DNA from 2 places in the Butyrivibrio sp. AE3004 genome. Region 1 is predicted to be linked to the other one. Evidence: predicted binding sites of a transcription regulator. Region 1 holds the regulator's gene; the other holds the start of a gene.

What was found. Region 1 encodes HrcA, which represses chaperone genes, less so after heat shock. Its sites were predicted from a motif close to TGTTAGCACTCNNNNNNNNNGAGTGCTAACA; they were not measured.
Region 2: BV60_RS0108950 (Hsp20/alpha crystallin family protein) is a predicted target of HrcA. The motif match lies at 2,143-2,173, and genes of this name have one in related genera.

What each region holds. Positions count from the first base shown of each region.
Region 1 is NZ_JNLQ01000002.1:3,006,983-3,010,401, forward strand. It holds gene dnaK (molecular chaperone DnaK) at 1-337, opposite strand, end outside; gene grpE (nucleotide exchange factor GrpE) at 450-1,118, opposite strand; gene hrcA (heat-inducible transcriptional repressor HrcA) at 1,139-2,203, opposite strand; gene BV60_RS23240 (DUF6465 family protein) at 2,361-2,909, opposite strand; gene BV60_RS0115925 (pyridoxal phosphate-dependent aminotransferase) at 3,000-3,419, opposite strand, start outside.
Region 2 is NZ_JNLQ01000002.1:1,334,079-1,337,497, reverse strand. It holds gene BV60_RS21880 (GGDEF domain-containing phosphodiesterase) at 1-1,113, opposite strand, end outside; gene BV60_RS0108950 (Hsp20/alpha crystallin family protein) at 1,577-2,026, opposite strand; gene BV60_RS0108945 (hypothetical protein) at 2,466-2,684, shown strand; gene BV60_RS0108940 (LysR family transcriptional regulator) at 2,801-3,419, opposite strand, start outside.

The DNA.
Region 1 (3,419 bases):
CTGATACTGTTTCGCCGAGATACTGTTCTGCGTCTGCCTTCAGCTTCTGAAGGATCATAGCTGAAATCTGCTGAGGTGAATACTTCTTGCCATCAATTGTACGGCCGTTATCAGTACCCATATCTCTCTTGATTGATGAAATTGTGTTCTCAGCATTTGTTACAGCCTGACGCTTTGCAGGCTCACCTACAAGACGCTCTCCGTTCTTTGTAAAAGCCACGATTGAAGGTGTTGTTCTTGCACCCTCAGCGTTAGCGATAACTGTGGGCTTACCACCTTCCATAACAGCTACGCAGCTGTTTGTTGTTCCTAAGTCGATACCTATAATCTTACTCATTTTATAATCCTCCGTTTAAATAACTAATAAAATCTAATGAAGTTCTGCTCTCACACTTCGTGTTCGACAGAACTAAGTAGTACACTAAGCTCGAAAATACCTCGCTAAGTGATTACTTAGCAACGGCTACCATGCTGTGTCTAAGCACTGTGTCGTGGAACATATAACCCTTCTGAAGCTCCTGAGCTACGAATCCTTCCTCATACTCTTCGCTGTCAACCTGCATTACTGCATTATGAAAATTCGGATCAAATTCCTTTCCGACAGCCTCTATGGGAGTTACACCAAGATCCTCCATTTGCTTCATAAGCTGCTTGTAAATCATGTTCATTCCGTCCGCAAAAGCAGAACCCTTATCTTCTTCAGGAACAGCAGCCAGTCCCCTCTCGAAGTTATCAACAACGGGCAGTATCTTCTCTAATACATTTGCTGCTCCGTTATCAAACATCTGCGCTTTCTCTTTATCTGTTCTCTTACGGAAATTCTCAAACTCCGCAAGCTGGCGCATATACTTATCCTGCATTTCTTCAAATTTTTCCTTGAAAGGATTCTTTTTCTCTTTTTTACCGAAAAGACCTTTCTTTTCGCCTTCTGCATTTTCAGCTGCACCTTCAGCTGCCTCTTTTGTATTCTCTGCAGAAGCCTCTTCCTCGGCTGCCTCTGCTACCTTATTGGCCGCTTCAGCAACTTCTTTTGCTTTTTCTGCAACTTCCTGTTGAAGCTCCTTTGCTGTCTTCTTTCCGGACTCTGTACCAACGTCCTTCTTTACTTCCTTACTCACTTAAAGCACTCCTTATGGTTCTATTGTTTTTTATATAAATCATCCAGAGCTCTCATCATATTTTTTAGTGCTCCGACAACCTTGTCATAATCCATACGCTTAGGTCCGATGATTCCAACTGTTCCTCTCATTCCCTCGCCCAGATCATATGTAGCGGTAACCACACTGCAATCTCTCATGGACTGGACAGGCGATTCATTACCTATATAAACCTGAATTCCGGTTTCTTCCGTACTTGACTGAAGTGTATTCTCTACAAGACTTGTAAGATCACTCTTGTCTTCAAAAGTTGTAATAAGATCACTGGCTCTTTCTCTGTCAGCAAGCTCGGGATATCTGAAAATATTATTTGCTCCGCTTGTATAAATCTGAAGATCTTCATCTTCTGTTATAGCCTCCGCAGCAGCATCTATTATCTTTCCCAAAATGTCGCTGTGAATTCCGGCTTCCTGTTTCATAGCCGCTACAAGGCCAAGATTTATATCTTCTACCGAAAGTCCTCCAAGTCTGGTGTTCAGAAGAATATTCAGCTTCAACATATCGGATTCCGAAAGCTCCTGGTCAGTTTCAACCATTCTGTTCTTTATTACATTTCCTTCTACAACAATAGTTGTTAAAAGATGCTCTTCATCAACTTTTGAAATCTGTACAAATTTAAGCTTGTTTCGCCTTATCATCGGAGCAGAAATCATTGATGCATAATTGGTATCAACCGCAAGCGTCTTTGCCACCTGTTTAAGGAGCTTCTCAAGCTTTTCTTCCTTATCGAGAAGCATCTCCTTCATGTTTTCAACTTCCTGTTCCTTCTCAGAGAGCATCTCATCTACATATACACGATATCCCTGATCCGACGGAATTCTTCCCGCTGAGGTATGCGGCTGTAAAATCAACCCCATCTCCTCCAGATCAGCCATCTCATTCCTTATTGTGGCGGAACTGAGATTCAAATCCGTATATTTTGAAATCGTCCTGCTTCCGACAGGTTCACCGGTCTCGAGGTAATTGCGTACAATTGCATGCAGTATTTTCTTTTTTCTGTCATCCAGTTGCATCTCTTCACCTCTTTCCGTTATGTTAGCACTCATTTGAGTTGAGTGCTAATATCTTCTGACAATAAATTACCACTATAAATAGTAGATGTCAATAAAAAAGAATTACTTAGTATTTTTCTATAAGATAAAAAATCCCTGAGGGAAATTGATCCATCAGGGATTAGTGAATTTATAAAATTATTTCGCACAATTACATGCCAAAGTCTGCGTGAACCTCTCCGTTAACCACGAAGTATACTCTCTCCTCTTCAGGCTTAACATAAAGCTCAAGAGTCTTGATTTCGGAAACATCTCTTCCCATATCATACTGCCATACATTCTTGGCATTCTCAACAAAAGTATCATATGTAACACTCTTATCGGCATACTGAAGAACAATATTGGTCTTGGTTGCAGCAGCCTTTGTAGCTGTAGTCTTTTTTGCTGCAGGCTTTTCTTCCTTAGGCTCAGCCTTCTTTGCAGCAGGCTTTGCTGCTGTTACTTTCTTTACAGCAGGCTTCTTTGCTGCTTCCTTCTTCTCAGCTGCCTTAGGCTCTTCCTTAACAGCTGTTTCTTCTTTCTTTGTTGCAGTCTTTTTAACAGCAGTCTTCTTTGCTGTAGTCTTCTTTTCAGCTGCTTTCTTAACTTCAGCCTTAGGTGTCTCTGCTTTTACTTCTTCTTTCTTTTCTGCAGCAATTACCGGTTTCTTAATAGTTGCTATCGGCTTTAAAGCTGCTTCTCTCAACTTGTCGTCAGCCATATCTCCCTCTCTTTCCATAAGGAACGCTTGCTTTGCGTTTTTGCATTTTTATCATTACGTTTTTGAGTTTAGTACAGTTTCTAAAAAAAGTCAACATTTATGCGCTTTTAGACCTGTTTCAATCCTGTCAATCGCCATTTTAAGCACTTCCATGGACGATGCAAATGAAATTCTCACGAAACCGGGCGCAAAATAGGCACTTCCCGGCATCACTGCAACGTGATGTTTTTCCAAAAGATATGTGCAAAGTTCAGTATCATCATTTATCGTCCCGATACCCTCATATTCTTTTCCCAAAAAATATCGAATATCAAAAAAGGCATAGAATGCACCCTGGATTTCATGACAGATGACACCTTGGATTGCCCCCAGTCTTTTCTGCACATAGTCCTTTCTTTTCTGAAATTCCTCAACCATCATCCTTACAGAGTCCTGAGGTCCGTTTAAAGCTTCAACCGCCGCATACTGAGAAATACTTGGCGGAGTTGTCGTAGTCTGACTCTGAATCTT
Region 2 (3,419 bases), 1.7 Mb from region 1:
CATGGTAGGGAATATTTTTCCGTACATATCAAAGAATGTCAGCGGATGATTAAAGACTACAACATCCTCAGGAAGCAGTGTTTCATCTATTCCAAACTCTTTAATCTCCGAATAATCAAATTCAGCATAATGCGGAGTCTCTACAACAAGACGCTCTCCGCTTACAGGATTATCCGTAAGAATATTTGTCATTACAGTAGCTGCAGATTTGCATTGAAATACAAAGTCCATTCCTATACTTCCAAGTACCCCGTCAGAATACCCGCTCGAAAAGTTTCTCATAATCGGAACCTTTGTATTATTTGTTATGATATTTGTCATTTCATTTGTTGAATGAACAATTTTGGAGGAATCAGTAAAGCAAGTCATGTAAATCAGAACTGAATCCTTGGGGATAGACTGTAATATTTCTGGCAGATCCTCAAAAGGAACTGTAGCTACATTTATTTCATTGAACTCGTAACCCTGATACTTCTTTTTCATTCTGTTGTAAAGCACCATATCTGCGAGTCCTGCAGGCGAACTGTCATGTATTCCGTAATATTTTTTTCTGTCCGGCATTAGCTGTATAGAAAGGTCAATTGTATCTATAAGATAATCATTTTCAAAAAAGCCATACATTCCATACCGTTCAACAGCCATCTGTGCCAATGTCATATTATTAACACCAAAGAAAACCAGAGGTATATCGTCAAATAATTCCTCCTTGTATTTCATGGCAAATTTTACTGCTTCATCATCTCCGAGCATTACACCGTCATAATCATTTTTTATATCAACCCGATTAATAAAATAATCATGAAAAGTCTCTGTGTCCTTAGCAGAACCGTGTTTCTTTGCATCCATAAACATAACGTCAAATTCAATGCCGTTAGGATCAAAGCTTTCTCTAAGTCCTTCTATCTGAGGATCAAAAGTATAATATTGGGAATTATAAGAAGACAACAAAAGAACTCGATGCTGTACCTCGCCCTTGTAAGCAGGTTCATCCATCGAGGTTTCTTCATCCGTCGTCACAAACTGCCTTAAAAATATAACAGCTATAATAAGGCAAAGGACGCTTATCATAATTAATACAACTCGTATTTTTTCAAGCGTAGACTGTTTTGCCATAAAAGAAACACCGACCTCATTATGATATAAATAATTCTACCACTATAAGTATCGGTTCATTATAAATTAAAGAGAATGTATATTTATTTATATTAAATATTGCGTAAATTTTTTATAAATAGTGTAGTGTCTTTCCTTACGCCCAGCCCCAAGACATCCATTCGGAAATGCATGTTTTCATCTTCGGTGTGATTTCTAAGACTCAAAAATGAAGGGAGCTCTCCACTCAGCGTTGTTCGTAGCAGTCGAGCTCACTTCATTTCTTCATCTTGAAAATCATCATCCGTGTCCGAGAACTGCACATTTCCAATCGGATACCTTGGGGCTGGACTGCCTATGAAAAAGAATCCAGAATACATAGAAAAAAACATAATTATGAGCATGAAGAAGGTGCTCCGCCAAGATGAAAGTCCGGCCACCAAAAATAGTTCAGTGGCCGGACATCAATTAAACTTAAAAGTATTTATCCTTCAATCATTATCATCTTCTTTTCAGGAACTTTAGGCTGTTCTTTCTTAGGAACGCAAAGACTAAGTACTCCATGTCTGAAGCTTGCCTTAATATCCTCTTCTGTAAGGTTCTCACCAATATAAAAGCTTCTCTGCATTGATCCGCTATAACGCTCCTGTCTGATAAGTTTGCCCTTATGATCCGTCTCATCCTTATCAAGTCCCTTAGCAGCACTTACTGTGAGATATCCATTATCAAGTTCAAGCTTAATCTCTTCCTTCTTAAATCCCGGAAGATCAATATCAACTTCATAGTGATCATCGTTCTCGTGAACATCAGTCTTCATCAATCTGTCGGCATGTCTTCCGTAAAGCTTCCTCTCGGTGTTATCAAAATCTCCAAACATCGGGAAATCAAACCAGTTATCAAACAATTTCTCATCAAAAATACTAGGCATCAACATAATAGTTACCTCCTTATATATAAATGATATTTATAAACTTTGAGCATTAGGGACAGAAGCCTTATAAATTATTGCTTCCTGTTTCTGTTCCCTTGTTCTATAACTGTTATAACACTTGTTAGCACTCTTGTCAAGTGAGTGCTAATATTTTTTATAAGTAATCCGCATGCAAGTAAACATGCGGATTTTAAGAATTTCTTCATTTTTTTCGGCTGAATTTGTGGCATGTTTTCTATGAAAAAACTGTTCTCAGGTTATTTTCTTTAGGCTTTTCTGCTGCAAAGTTCGTAGGATAAATTTGTGAAAGAGATTATAAAGAATAAATAAGTGCTAATATTCTATTTCTGACGAAATATTAAGAAAGAAAACACAAAATGATAACAAAATTACGTTATTATCTCTTTTATGGTATTTCAAATTTTAAAAGGAAGGTAGGCGTATGAAGATACTCGAATCAAAAATTGCTGAATATGTTGGGAATTATGCAAGAAGACACGGATATCCGCCAACTGTTGAAGAACTTATCAGGGTGTTTGGCATATCCACAATTATATGTATGATGTTTTATATACTTAATTTGTACAGAATCGGAATGATCAGAAATTCTCTCTTCTTCGGGACAGGAAATCTACAGCTCATTCCTATGAAGGTAAAATAATCAAATAGCTAAAACGTGTGCCATAAGGCGCACAATAAAAAAAGTCGGAACCTTGCTAATTTCGGTTCCGACTTTTTTTATTTGAACAAAGTACTTAGCACGAAATCATAATTTTTTTAGTCTGTCTGTGCATGGCTTTCAAGCTTCTCAACGAATCTCTGTCCCATCTCACTAAGCTGTGCCCCTTTTCTGATAATGTACCCGAAAGTAAGATTTTCTTCCTCTTTTAATTTTATATGAGTAAGATCGGAAGAATTAAGGCTGTCACCAAGCATTGCAGCTCCTACAGCGTAGCCGTTAAGTCCCAGCATGAGTTCTATTGATGTAGCTCTCTCATTGGTACTTATTATTTTTTTGTAATCGTAAGTAGCAAGTGCTTCTTCCCTATAGTAGAAAGAAGTGTTATCCCCCTGATCAAATACCATACAGGGATAATCCTGAAGTTCCTCAAGAGACAATTCCTCTTTATCTGCAAGAGGATGGTCCTTTCTTAAGTAAACATAGGTATTCCTCGTAAACAAAGTGTGAAATTCAAGTGATGCATCTGCAAATATTTTTTTGAATGTATTCTTATTAAAATCACTGAGAGCGATCACTCCTATCTCACTCTTCATGTTTTTTACATCTTCAATGACTTCGCCTGTCTGAGTTTCCTTTATTGAAAACTGATATTCATCAAGGTCGTATTCTTTGACGGTATCGATAAATGCATTTACGGCAATAGTGTAATGCTGC